DNA from 2 places in the Defluviitalea raffinosedens genome. Region 2 is predicted to be linked to the other one. Evidence: a T-box and tRNA genes for the amino acid it is inferred to sense, from the RefSeq annotation. Region 2 holds a T-box; the other holds one or more tRNA genes.
The links. The T-box of region 2 lies ahead of JOD07_RS14240 (valine--tRNA ligase). A T-box ahead of a tRNA ligase gene usually reads a tRNA of that ligase, here a tRNA-Val.

Region 1: it encodes a tRNA-Val, which carries the amino acid that the T-box ahead of JOD07_RS14240 (valine--tRNA ligase) is inferred to sense. The anticodon was not compared.

What each region holds. Positions count from the first base shown of each region.
Region 1 covers NZ_JAFBEP010000003.1:21,914-29,340, forward strand. The annotation lists gene ftsH (ATP-dependent zinc metalloprotease FtsH) at 1-167, opposite strand, end outside; gene hpt (hypoxanthine phosphoribosyltransferase) at 278-805, opposite strand; gene tilS (tRNA lysidine(34) synthetase TilS) at 854-2,203, opposite strand; gene JOD07_RS03355 (hypothetical protein) at 2,387-2,665, opposite strand; gene spoIIE (stage II sporulation protein E) at 2,738-5,134, opposite strand; tRNA gene JOD07_RS03365 (tRNA-Val) at 5,474-5,546, opposite strand; tRNA gene JOD07_RS03370 (tRNA-Met) at 5,550-5,626, opposite strand; tRNA gene JOD07_RS03375 (tRNA-Met) at 5,634-5,710, opposite strand; gene JOD07_RS03380 (FtsB family cell division protein) at 5,776-6,069, opposite strand; gene yabQ (spore cortex biosynthesis protein YabQ) at 6,314-6,835, opposite strand; gene yabP (sporulation protein YabP) at 6,848-7,135, opposite strand; gene JOD07_RS03395 (RNA-binding S4 domain-containing protein) at 7,220-7,427, opposite strand, start outside.
Region 2 covers NZ_JAFBEP010000028.1:25,969-33,395, reverse strand. The annotation lists gene JOD07_RS15270 (hypothetical protein) at 1-342, opposite strand; gene JOD07_RS14245 (AAA family ATPase) at 553-1,752, shown strand; T-box leader at 1,818-2,043, shown strand; gene JOD07_RS14240 (valine--tRNA ligase) at 2,190-4,823, shown strand; gene JOD07_RS14235 (bifunctional folylpolyglutamate synthase/dihydrofolate synthase) at 4,896-6,191, shown strand; gene JOD07_RS14230 (hypothetical protein) at 6,197-6,346, shown strand; gene JOD07_RS14225 (tetratricopeptide repeat protein) at 6,360-7,427, shown strand, end outside.

The DNA.
Region 1 (7,427 bases), on a different contig from region 2:
AATCTTTTAACTTCTTCATTTTGCAGATTTTTAATCAATTGATCATAAGTAACCTGATTTTCAGGACTATTAGGGATACTATTTGTAGTAAAAATCACAGCTAAAATGATGATAATAAAAATCAGCATATATAAGCTGAGCCCTTTAAAATATTTTTTCAAACCCATTCCTCCTTCCTGTCTCTAAAAATGCCCTAGGCACCTCGTACAGTTATAAACTTTGCCATCATATTATGATACCATACTAATCCAAGGAGTGCAAGAAAGCCCCCGGATGCTTATTCTTCCGTATCTCTCATCACAGCTATATATGGAAGATTTCTGTACTTTTGCATATAATCAAGACCATATCCCAGAACAAATTCATCAGGAATCGTAAAGCCTACATAGTCTACTTTAACATCGGATACTCTTTGCTCTGGTTTATCCAGAAGGGTACAGATACGAAGGCTGGCCGGTTTTCTGTTGTTTAAAGTCTTAACTAAATAACTTAGGGTACGACCTGAATCAATAATATCTTCAACAATCAACACATGTTTCCCTTCTATAGGTTCATCCAGGTCTTTTACAATTTTTACAACCCCACTGCTTGTCATTTCATTGCCATAACTGGATACTGCCATAAAATCCATCTCTAACGGAAGATCGATCTCTTTAGAAAGATCCACCATAAACATAACTCCACCTTTTAAAACACATATTAAGCAAATTTCTTTTCCGGAATAATCCCTGGTAATTTGCTGTCCCAATTCCTTAATGCGATTTTTAATTTTTTCCTCTGAAATCAGTACGTCTAGTTGCTTCATTACAATGTTCCTCCCATTTTACAAATAAATAAATGTCATCATTATATCTCATACTTCATCTTTAGTCAAAGGAATCCACCTTACCTGTAAAACTTTTTCCGTGGATGAAGTAATTTTATAAGCATCGCTATACCGATAACCAATCACCCAAAGAATTTTATTCCCATCTGCCAGTAAGGGAATCCTGTCTCTTTCATCCCTTGGAATTTTTTCATCAATGAAAAAATCCTTAAGTTTTTTGGTTCCATTTTTAAGAAGAATACGGTCTCCAGGCTGTTTCGTTCTAATATGCAGACCAGTTTCTATTTTATCATAGTCAAAACTTTTCGTACAGGTATTCTGATGAGATAAGTTAAAATTCTCTTTATCCAGTACGATTACTTCCACCTTAGCATTCAATTCTTTTACAAATATGGTTGAAGGTACAGAAACATCGTAGCAAAATCCTTCAAAAAGTTCTTCTCCTGCCTGAAATATTAAATCTTCATACTGCCTTTTTACAATGATATCATTAGGCAGACAAAGCTTTTTACCCGTACCTTTCCTGCTTAATTCAATAACGTCCAGAACATGGTTTAAGTCGATGTTTTTCAACTGTCCCCTTAACCTTTCCAGAACGATTCTTATGATTCGCTTTTGAAGGACAGGATGATATGAGCAAAACAAAGGATTATCCAGTATTACAAGATGGGCTTTTTCTTCTTTGATACAGAGCTTGAGATGCTTGTTTGCCTCATCGTTTAAAAAGCTTTCTTCTTCCCTGAGGAGGGTGCTCATATTGTATAGGGTCTTAACAATATTTGGATTGAAATTTTTTTTAATAAAAGGAATCAGTTCATTGCGTATTTTATTTCGGGTGTATATGTTGAGTGCATTGGTATAATCTTGTCTATAATGTATATGATTTTCCAGGCAGTATTGTTCGATCTCATCCCTGGTAAATTCGAGCAAGGGCCTTATTATATGGTCCCTGACCGGAGTAATGCCTCCTAATCCCTTCATGCCACTGCCTCTAAACAACTGCATTAATACCGTTTCTGCCTGGTCATTCATATTATGGGCCACTGCAATTTTGTCCCCGTGGGTTTCTTCTCTCACTTTTTCAAAGATCTCGTACCGAACTGCTCTGCCAGCTTCTTCTTCACTGCATTTTCTTTTTAAAGCCTCTTTTTTCACATCTATGTTATATATAAAGCATGGAATATCCCATGTTTTACATATGTCACGAACATAAGCTGCATCCTCTTCAGCTTCTTTGCCCCGTATTCCGTGGTTGATATGAACAGCAGTTATTTTAAATGGAACAATCCGGGATACTTGCTTTAACAGATGAAGCAGACACATGGAATCTGCTCCTCCGGACACCCCGACTATTATATTATTATCTTTTTGTATCATATTATATTCTTTTATAATTTTATAAATCCTCTGTAACATAGGCACACCCATCAGAAAAATAGTTTTATATTTAGATGATACAAAATGCGTTATATAAATGCAAGTGTCGTACTAAAAATAGTAAAAAAGCAGTGCACAATTCGTACACCGCCCAAAAACTATGTATTCACTTAGATGCTGTCATCAGAAAATCTGGGATGCAAAATAGATAAAGAGTACAATACTTAAAAACAAACAGCCGTTTAAGATCCAATCTGTACTCCGTTTTTTAAGTTTTCTGCCGGAGTATATCGGTTTGCTTTTTTTCATATAATTTCCGATGATTTTTTCTGCTTCAGCAACAATATCCTTTGGCATTCTATTAGGATTTACATCTTTATTCAAGATGAAAATGGCCTTTTCGTACCAACCACCCTTGTCATTTTCAATAAATACCACTCGGCCGTTAGAAAAATATTCCATAGGAAAACCTCCATCATACTTTATGTTCATGGATAAGTTTTCCCTATATTTGTCATTATATGCATGTAAAAATCACAAATATTTTTCCCACACCTTAGCGACTAAAATCGTCATGTCATCTTCTATTTCATGATCAGAATTCTCTTTTGCAATGTTTAAAAGATAATCAGCAATATACTCTGGTTGGTTGGTATCTATGCCTTTCAGGATCTCGCTGAACCATTTTTCTTTTTCTATGATGTCTTTCTTGGAGTCTAAAACCCCATCCGTCACCATAACAATAATGTCTCCGTCTTTTAGTTTCTTCTTGGTGACATCAATATCTACATTGCTCAGCATGCCTACCGGCAGGGAAGAAGAACCAATAACTTCTACCATTTCTCCTCGTTTTATGAATGCTGAAGCGGCTCCAATTTTAACAAATTCCGCAACTCCTGTATACAAATCGATAATCGTCATATCGAGGGTTGAAAAGAAATCCTCGTTGGATTTTAAAACCAGTACGGAATTGATCATTTTAATGGCCAGATCCTTGTCAAATCCTGATTCTATGAATTCTTCCAGAAGTTCTATGGCTGCACTGCTTTCTTCGCTGGCTTTATTGCCGGTCCCCATGCCATCAGAGAGAGCTAAAAGATATTGGCCGTTCTTTATTTCCATAAAGGAATAATTATCTCCCGATATGGCATTGCTTTCTTTTGATTCTCTGGCTACTCCTGTCATAATCCTGAATTTTTCTTCTTCGATGAGTTTCATCTTACATTTGTCTTTGCTGCAAATGCCAACACATCCACTGTCTATGACTTTCATTCTCCTGCCCAGAATCTTACTTACTACAGGCAGAATATTTTTTGTACACAGCCGCTTCCCTTTGCAAGGAGAATGCTCAATCACCACTTCGTATTTATTTTGACGGTTCAAAACTACGATTACATCAGATACAATAATTTTTTCCCGGTCCAGTTCTACTTTAATGGCTTGTTCCAGTTCTTCTTTGAAATAAACTTCTCCGTATACTTCCATTGCTAAATTGCCAATGATGGATGAAACCCCTTTTAATTGCTCTGATACCAATTCCCTGCTTTCCACTATTCTGTTATGCCAAAGCAGGTTTAATTTATACAGTTCAAACATCCTGTTGGTCGTATCAGTAAATACATCTACCCTTAAACATTTATCCACAAAATCTTGCGGAATATCACTAAGGTCGATTCGGGATTTTCTTTCTGCAGCGGATAAAATGCTAAATACAGTTTGGTATGTATTATAAAAATCAGTCTCCCAGCAATGGGAACACAAACCGCAATCCTTGCATACTCTGGAAGCAACATCTTCAATCAGCATGGATACATCCCGCTGATTTAAACTGGTCTTTTTTCTGGAAATATTAGAAAATGTCCTGGATAATTTTAAAAAAGCATTGGAAAACGCTTCTAGTTGCTGCGCTGTAATGTCTCTTATGCGTTTATAATAAACTTCTTGCCCTGTTTCAGATTCATTGTTTATAAACTGTTTAATATAGGTTATAACTCCTTTAGGGAAAGTAAAAAACAGAATACTGGCTGCAATAATGGGTTTTAAAAAATCATAGGTAATCGCTGTGCCCTCAAAATAAAAAGAAACGATCATCTGTCCTAGTAAAAAGCCTATACCGCTCCCTATTCGTCCGATGTCTTTAAAGAGTCCAGTAATCATCCCGGATATACCTAAAACCCCAATAGATCCTGCAGGCATTACCCCAATAAGGGTTAGTATAGTTCCAATCACAATGCCTACAGTTCCTCCTATAGAAGGTCCTCCTATAAATCCAAATAGTAAAACCAGGAATATACTAATCACTTCTCGAAAATAAATTCCACTGACAGAAAAATCAATAACACCAGCAATGGCTGTCCCAAAAATTAAAATCAAACTGATAATTTCTTCATTGCTTAAAATCGTTCTTTTTAAGGAACCTTTTATACATGAAATTGCACTGCCATATATGTACGCAGCTGTAAAAACAAAAATGCTTTCTAAAACTGCTACAATCAAATAGTAGCCCGAAAAACCATTAATAGCCGCAGTTAGTATACCCATGGCAAAGCAGGAACCCATGGCAAGAACAGCTTGTACAATTTTAGTTGGCTTATAGCCCCTGGCTTCTACCAAATACTGAAATACAAGCATTAAAACAAAAGTTCCGATATATTTTGAAGACAAAACAGAGTCTCTTACACTTAAAACGCCTGCACAAGTGAATAAAAGCAACCAAATTCGATTGGCCTTCGCAGGCAAACCTGCAGCAAAATAAGCAATGCTTAGAGGAAGTAAATTGGTAAAAAGAATGACTCTGGAAATTGTAAATCCTACAAGATCAATGAATAAGTCCTTATAAGTTACGTCCAGGAAAAAATTTTTCCAATGGATGGTTTTTTTCGCTTTCGGCAGATCTACTTTCTTAAATGTACTATATTCTACGCGTTCCATATTTATCGTACCCCTCCCTATTTTTGCTTTTTCATTATAATAGAAAGGGATTAAATTATTTGTCACTATCTGGAAACTCATCCAAAAACCTTTAGACAACTTGTCCATCCATTTTACAAAAACTAAAAATACATACCTCTTGAATGCTGTTTTTTGTATATAACTGATGGTTTGATGAAACTCTTGATAGTACTTTCTTCATATGGATCCTGTAAAAACACAAGAAAGCAACACGTTTTACTTGTGAAATATAAAAGTTGGCATAGGAAACTCGGAGAAATTTCCTATGCCAACAACAAAAAAAAGATATATGCAAAGATTTGCATATATCTTTTTAGATGGGCGCAATAGGGCTCGAACCTATGACCCCCTGCTTGTAAGGCAGGTGCTCTCCCAGCTGAGCTATGCGCCCTTATGGTAGCGGAGGACGGAGTCGAACCGCCGACACTACGGGTATGAACCGTATGCTCTAGCCAACTGAGCTACTCCGCCACATTTTTGGTTGCGGAGAGAGGATTTGAACCTCTGACCTTCGGGTTATGAGCCCGACGAGCTACCAGGCTGCTCCACTCCGCGACGAAAAACATAACTGACAATGTTATATTATAAAGAGCTTTTGAGGGTTTGTCAAGTATAAATTTTTATTCAGTTTTTTCCATAAATACAATTTCATCTTCTTTTACCATGCCCAGTTTTTCTCTTGCCACTTTTTCTACATAGATGTCTGATTGAATATACTCTTTTTCTTTTAAAAGCAATTCCTGCTCTTCTTGGGCCAATTGAATTTTTTCACTGTATTCTGCTTTTTGTTTTTCCAGACCCCTGTTAATTTTTTGCAGATCATAAGTTTTAAATGCAATCATCCCAAAAAACATAGCTAAGAATAAAACATTCCAGCTAATAAAGCGTTTCTTTTGTCTTTTTCTCCTACTCAATACAATCCCCTCTTTGCCCCTCTTGATCATCCAGTGCATCAACTCTTCATACAGTATTTAAACAAAAAAGTTTCACAGGGGAAACTCTCGCACCAAACACAGTTGCCAAAACCGACAAAATATAATACGCGCGAGTACATCTCCTGCCCGCAAGGCTTTTTATTACATAGGAAATCCGGATGAATTTCCTATGTAATAAAACATTCTTCATCCAACTCCGATATCCTTTTTTCTTAAAGAAACTTTAAACTTTTTTATACATAATATAAAGTTCTCTTAACATTTGCTTTGATTTACGCTTTACCCGATTCTTTGATTTATGTATAAAGATTTTAGTTCGTACCCCCAGGATTCTCATAGGGCGAGAAATCCATTTATAGGGATAAGAAAGGATTTTTAGAATCATTCTAATAGGTATAAGAACGATCTTTATGAGTCCCCGGATTATTCTCTTGATCCAGTATATAATCCAGTCAGAAATTTTCATAAGGAAAATACTAAAAGTAAAAAAGTAAGTTACATTTCCAAGGAATGCGCCAAGTAAAGCAAATCCCCTAATCTCCCCATAATTCTTGCTGAAAAGTACAAAAAACATAAAACTGGATACTATGATCCAATAAATCAAGTCTTCTAACTGAATGACCCAGTTAGGATGAGGAATAATCTTTCTGATGATACGGAATACGTCATAAAAAATTCCTATAATGATACCTGCCTCAACTGCTGCAATAAATATCTGTGCCTGCTCACTAATAGATACAATCAAGTCAATCCACTCCTACTTAAAGAGCTTTCCTAAAAATGAATTCCCTTTCTTGGTAAAAGCCTCTCCATCATGATAAATCAAGCTCTCTATTTCACCTTCTATTTCCAATTCTTTTTTCTCCAGATTGAGCTTGTTTACATGAAGTTCTGTACCTTTTATTGTGAGCATACCCATTTCTGTTTCAACATCTACATTTTCTTCATCAAATGCCAGGACATCCAAAACTCCTGTGATTGAAAGCGTTTGGCGATCCTGCATTATAATATTATGGCCTTTTTGATTTACAATTTTGTCCTCCATAACATTACCACCTTTCAATACAACCTGCAAACTTTCCATTTTATTTATATATATTGAAGGTTGTATTGAAAAATGCGTATAAGTCTATAAATGTCTGTACATATTCTCTACTTCTTCTTTTTTAACATGTTCCTTAACATCCAACACTTCAACTTTTGTAGTGTTATTGCCAAAGCGGATCTCTATAATATCCCCTACTTTAACAGCAGTACTTGCCTTGGCTTCTTTTCCGTTTATCAAAACTCTTCCGGCATCACAAGCTTCATTGGCAATCGTTCTTCTCTTAATTAAG
Region 2 (7,427 bases):
TTACTTCCCGCCATATGTTGAGTCTCCTGGCCCGAATTCGAACACAAAGGTCATATTCCATATTGGTGTAATGTATACGACCAACTGGGCGGAAGGGGCCAATCTTTGGGAACCGATCGAATAACTGACGTCAAATGGAATCTGAGCTTTTAGAAGAGCTGCTTCTGCTGCCAGAAGGAGCTCTTCGTTAATGGCTTTAGCAGTTATTAATTTTTGAAATGCTGTGGTGGCAAGTAAAGTAAAGAGTTTTTCAAAATTAGACACGTTTTTTATATTGCTCAACTGGGCAAGTTTGCTGAAATCAATATTTTGATTGTTATTATACGAGTTTTGAAGGCTCATAACATCACTCCAAAAGTTTTATACTATACACTGTTTTCTTAGCAATGAATTAAGAATTACTTAGGGATCAAGACAATTCTCAAAGCATATTCCATATTATTCCTTTTTATTATATGCTTTTGCTGAATAGAATAGAGTTTTTTTGTTATGCTCATATATTGTAGTTATGATATAATGGTATCAATAAAGATGACAGTAATGAGGGGTAATATGAAAGAATCATCCAAAAAGCAGAATAATAGATTCGCAGGATTTTTAAAGTCGATTACTTTGGGTTTATTTTCCCGTTTCAAAAAGCAAGATGAAACCAATGAGTTATATGATTTGTTCAACAGAGAAGATGAGTTCTCTGATGATGCTGAAAAAGCCAACAGCCTCTGTGCGGAGCTGATGGATATTGCCGATCAGAAAATTAATTTGTTAAAAGAGCTTCAGGAAGTGATGAAGCAAGAAAAGGAATTAGAACAGTTTAAGCTTCTTACGGCTGAGGATATGAAAAAAATCCGTAAGTTACTCTTTGACTATAAGGCAATAGAAGATGAAAAAGAATCGCTTAAAGGAAGACTCATTAGCAAAAATAGAATTCTGAGTGTTATTCAAAAATATGAAGACGAAATTCCTAAAATATTAAATGAGATCAAAGAAGCAGAAGAAAAGCAAATAAGGGTAAAAAGAGATGTGGATTATTTAGAAGGAGAAAAAGAGGCCCTTATTTATAACAGGGAGCAGCTTGAGAATGCCCAGGTGCTTATTTACAGATTGTCCATAGGAACAGTGATTGCCCTTGGAATTGTTGCGCTTATTTTTGCTGTTCTTATTGCAAAAGAAACCAGAATCTTGATCCCGGCAGTTATTACGGCAATCGTGGCAATAGGAATGGGAACATGGATATATATCTTTAGAAGACAGGTAGAATATGAACTTGTCAAAAACGGGCGAATGCAGGCAAGAGCTGTAAAACTGCTTAATAAAGCGAAAATTCGCTATGTCTACTATACCAATTTTTTAGAATATGAATATAAAAAGTTTAATGTGGACAGCTTAGAGCAATTGGAACGGAACTGGGATCTTTACAAAAAGAACAAGCATCATGAGAAAAGATACAGAAGCATCAATTCAACGATGTCGAAAATCGAGGATGAAGTCCTCAGTATTTTGGAGAATCGAGGTATATACGTAAGGTATTTTGATGATATTAAACAGTGGAGTACAGTAGAAGAGCGCAGAAAGATTTTGGCAGAACTTGAGCAAGAAAGAGAAGCCTTAGAATCCAAACTGGATTTTTTGGATACCTATCAGGAAGACATATGGAATCAACTGAATGAACTGAAAGAAAGGGATCAAACGGAGGACAAAATCATAGAAAAAATCATCCAAAACTATCTAGAAGATATGGAAGCAAAAGCTTAATAGTCCTTGACAAGAAAACAACATTTTTATACAATGAAACAAACCGATTGATAAATCATACAATGAAATAAACTGTGATGAAGAGGAGTACACTGATACAGCTCCCAGAGAGGAAAACCCTTGGCTGAAAGGTTTTTCGAGAAATGTACAGTGGAAGGTAGCTTCGGAGTTTTCGCATTGAACCTTAGTAGATGCGAACGGCTGACCCCGTTATGGTCGCAAAGTGTCTTTGAGCATCCTAAAATGCCAAAGAAACAAAGGTGGTACCACGGAATCTCTTTCGTCCTTTACAGGATGAAGGAGATTTTTTTATTGCACACTCGCGCATACTGTATTTTGTTGGTTTTGCCGACCGCGCTCGGCGCGAGAGTTTCGTATAGGAAGCTTTTTCTTGTTGTACTTTTTGAATCAAATTCATATTTTAGGAGGTTTATAATATGGAAAAGGTATATGATCCTTCAAAGGTTGAAGATCGTTTGTATCAAAAATGGCTGGAGAAAAAATATTTTCACGCAGAAGTAGACCGTTCAAGAAAACCATTTACAATCGTTATTCCACCGCCAAATATTACAGGACAATTGCATATGGGACATGCGCTGGATAATACTCTTCAGGATATCCTGATTCGCTGGAAAAGAATGCAGGGATATAATACCCTTTGGATGCCTGGAACAGACCATGCCAGTATTGCAACAGAGGTAAAGATCGTTCAAAAAATGGCCGAAGAAGGCTTAACCAAACAAGATCTGGGCAGACAAGGATTCTTAAAAAGAGCATGGGCATGGAAGGAACAATATGGGGGAACCATCATAAAGCAGCTTCAGAAATTAGGAAGCTCCTGTGACTGGGACAGAGAACGTTTTACCATGGATGAAGGTTTATCCAAAGCTGTACTGGAAGTATTTGTTCGCCTGTATGAAAAGGGATGGATTTATAGAGGAGTTAAAATTATTAACTGGTGTCCAGTATGCCAAACCACCATTTCTGATGCGGAAGTAGAACATGTGGAAAAGGGTGGACATTTCTGGCATATTCGATATCCGATGAAAGATGGCAGTGGTTATATACAGATTGCGACTACTCGTCCTGAAACCATGTTGGGAGATACCGCTGTTGCGGTCCATCCTGAAGATGAAAGATACAAAGACTTCATTGGAAAAACTGTAATTCTTCCTCTTGTAAACAGAGAAATTCCAGTGGTTGCCGATGAATATGTAGACAGAGAGTTTGGAACAGGGGTTGTAAAGATTACACCTGCCCATGATCCCAATGACTTTGAAGTAGGTTTAAGACACAATCTTCCTCAAATTAATATTATGAATGATGACGGTACTTTAAATGAAGCTGCTGGGAAATATGCAGGATTGGACCGTTATGAAGCCCGCAAGCTGATTGTTAAAGACTTAGAAGAACAAGGATATCTGGTTAAGATTGAAGATCATGTGCATAATGTAGGACTTCATGATCGTTGCAATACAGTTATTGAACCTATGATTAAAATGCAGTGGTTTGTGAAAATGGAGGAACTGGCAAAACCTGCAATCGAAGTGTTGAAAAATGGAAAACTAAGATTTGTTCCGGAACGTTTTGGTAAAGTATATCTTCACTGGCTGGAAAACATCAGAGACTGGTGTATTTCAAGACAGTTATGGTGGGGCCATAGAATTCCTGCATATTACTGTGATCAATGCGGACATATAGAAGTTGCGAAAGAAACCCCTAAGGCTTGTTCAAAATGCGGATGTACTTCTTTTAAACAAGATGAAGATACACTGGATACATGGTTCAGCTCTGCACTTTGGCCTTTCTCAACTCTTGGATGGCCCGACAAGACTGAAGAATTGGATTACTTTTATCCAACAGATGTTTTGGTTACTGGATATGACATCATTTTCTTCTGGGTTGTAAGGATGGTATTTTCAGGATTAGAGCAAATGGGAGACGTGCCATTTAAGGATGTCCTGATCCACGGACTTGTGAGAGACTCTCAGGGAAGAAAGATGAGCAAATCCCTGGGTAATGGTGTAGATCCTCTGGAAATTATAGAAAAATACGGCGCGGATGCCCTTCGTTTAACCCTGGTAACTGGAAATGCTCCTGGAAATGATATGCGTTTCTACTATGAAAGGGTTGAAGCAAGCAGAAACTTCGGAAATAAAATCTGGAATGCAACAAGGTTCATATTAATGAATTTAGAAGGTGAAGATGAAGTTCAAGTAAAAGTTGAAGACCTGACTGCAGCAGACAAATGGATTCTGTCTAAAGTAAATACTTTAGCGAAAGAAGTAACAGAAAACATGGATAAATATGAGTTGGGAATTGCTGTTTCTAAATTATATGATTTCTTCTGGGAAGAATTCTGTGACTGGTATATTGAGATGGTTAAACCTCGTCTGTATAATAAAGAGGATAATACCAGAAAAGCTGCCCTTTGGACCTTAAAAACAGTACTCATTAATGCACTTAAGCTGCTTCATCCATATATGCCATTCATCACTGAAGAAATCTTTACAAATATCCAAAACGAGGAAGAAACCATCATGCTTTCTGCATGGCCTGAATTTAAAGAAGAATGGAAATTCTCCGTTGAAGAAGATGAAATAGAATTAATGAAACAGGCAATCAGAAATATTAGAAACTTAAGAGCAGAAATGAATGTTCCGCCTTCCAAGAAAGCAAAGCTCATCGTTGTTTCTGAAGACGATAAAGTTCTGGATATCTTTGAAAGAGGAAAGGTATTCTTTGCATCTTTGGCTTATGGCAATGAAGTATTGGTACAGAAAGACAAGACAGGTGTTGATGAAGATGCAGTATCAACGATCATTCCTGGAGCGACTATTTATATTCCTTTCGCTGAATTGGTAGATATTTCAAAAGAAATTGAACGTCTCCAAAAAGAAAAGGAAAAGCTGATCAAAGAAGTTGAAAGAGTAGAAAAGAAATTAAGCAATAAAGGGTTTGTGGAAAAAGCGCCTCAAAATGTTATAGAAGAGGAAAAAGAAAAACAAGTTAAATATAAGACAATGCTTGAACAGGTTGAAGAAAGACTTAAAGCTCTGTCTAAGAAATAATTTGCTAAGACTCCTTTAGGGGGGTCTTAATTTTTTAAAAAAGCGAAAGCGCATTTATGAGGAGGTACTACTTTGGAATATAATGATGTGATCAGTTATATTAATTCTATAGAACGTTTTGGCTCAAGACCGGGGCTTGTCAGAGTTCAAAACCTATTAAGAAGACTGGGAAATCCAGAAAAGAATCTTAAGGTTATACATGTTGCCGGAACCAATGGAAAAGGTTCCGTATCCACGATGATCAGTTATATTTTAGAAAAATCTGGGTATGATGTAGGTATGTACACATCCCCTCATTTGGAAAACTATAACGAAAGAATAAAAATCAATAATAAAGATATATCTGATGAGGAGTTTGCTACAGCAGGAGAGAAAATCATAAAAGCATGCCAGAAATGTGTGGAAAACAATGAAGAACATCCCACAGTATTTGAATTTCTGACGGCTATGGCCTTGCTGTATTTTGATGAGCAATCGGTGGATTTTGTAGTATTAGAAGTAGGTCTGGGAGGAAGATACGATGCCACGAATGTGATAGAAAATCCGCTGTTATCGGTTATAACCTCTATCAGTATGGATCATATGGATGTCTTAGGAGATAGTATTGAGTCGATTGCATTCGAAAAAGCGGGAATTATTAAGAAAAATTGCAGTACTGTATTGTTTTTTCCAAATAATAAGGTGTATAATATTATTAAAAGTGTTTGCGAAAGTTTGAATTCTCAATTATATTATGTTTCTGATATGCATATCCAGAATGTAAGACATAGCATAGAGGGGATAACTTTTTCGATCAACACTGATTTTTATTCTTATAAAGATCTGAAAGTGTCGCTGATTGGCGAGCACCAAATATATAATACAGCTTTAGTGCTTTTGGCTGTGGAAGTATTAAGGAACAAGGGTATTGAAATTTCTGAAGAAAATGTTAGAATCGGGTTGGAGGAATGTTACTGGCCGGGACGTCTGGAGATCGTAGGGAAAAATCCCCTGATTCTTCTCGACGGTGCCCATAATGAGGAAGGCGCCTTGGCTTTGGCTAAAGCTTTTGAACAGTACTTCCATGATCAAAATATTACTTTGCTTATTGGCGTACTTAAGGATAAACCATATGAGCTTATGTTAAAGCAATTGCTGCCTTATGCTTCAAAGGTTGTACTGACTGAACCGAACAGTTCCAGAAAACTTCCGATAGATGAATTAGAGAAAACCGCTGTGAAGTATTCTTCGTATATATATCAGAATGCTGATATAGCACAGGCTTACGAATTAGCGCTGAAATTAACGAATGAGAAAGATGTGCTATGTTGTGCCGGATCATTATATTTGATTGGAGAAATTAAAAAAATGATTAAGAAAAGGAGTTGAAAATCATGCTTGATTTTAAAGAAGAATTACGTAAGTTTAAACCTATTTTGGAAATAGATCATATAGAGGAAGCCATTCAATCCAATGAGGTAAAAGATATATTGGATTTATTAACTCAGATTACAAAAAATATCGAATCTAAGCCCAAAGAGTAAGGAGTAGATTGATGTGAATTGTCCAGCGTGCAATAATGAAATCAAACAAGCTAATCGATGTCCAATATGCCAATTTGACATTGCCTTATATAGAAAGATAAAAGATATTTCTAGCAGATTATACAATAAGGGATTAGAACAAGCCCATAACAGAGAATTGACCGCTGCAATCGATTCATTAACCAAAGCCATTGAATTTGATAAGACCAATATAGATGCAAGAAATTTGCTGGGATTGATTTATTTTGAAATGGGGCAAGTTGGTCAGGCATTGACGGAATGGATCATCAGTACTCATTTTAAGAAAGAAGACAATATCGCCAATGATTATATTAATCAAATTCAAAACAATCCAAGGAAATTGGATTTGTATAACGACTCCATCAGAATGTACAACCAAGCTATAGAATATATCAGGCAAAGAAGTGAAGATCTGGCCATTATCCAGCTTAAGAAAGCGATTCAGGAAAGTCCTAATTTTGTAGAAGCTTATTGTTTATTGGCTTTATGTTATATTGCAGAGAAAGATAAGGCCAAAGCCCTTTCGTACATAGAAAAGGTCTTAGAAATTGATATTAGCAATCCAAAAGCATTAAGATATCAAAAAGAACTGAAATCCAGTGTAAGACCGCAGACCAATGATAGATCCAAAACGGTAGGCAAACATGAGACGAAACGCACGCACCAAACTTATTTTTCTCCTTTGGGGCAGATCGCAGGATTTATTGTAGGAGCGATTTGTACAGCTGCGCTTTTATTCATTTTAGTCATACCGGATAAAACCAATGCCCTTAACAGGCAAATTGCTGATTTGAATGCTGAAAATCAAAGACTGGAAGAAGAAATCACAAAAATCACCAGAGAAAGTCAGGAAACCATTAGCAGTTTAGAAGAACAGCTTGCAACAATGCAAGAAACCAATGATGAACTTCAGAAAAAGCAGAATGCCATAGAAGAAGCTCAGAAAATAAGCCAGGCAGAGACACTATATAACAGCAGTAATTTTGCTGAAGCAGCTTCTTTGCTTATGTCCATTGATTTAGATGTTATTTCAGAAGAAAATAAGACTGTTTATGATCAA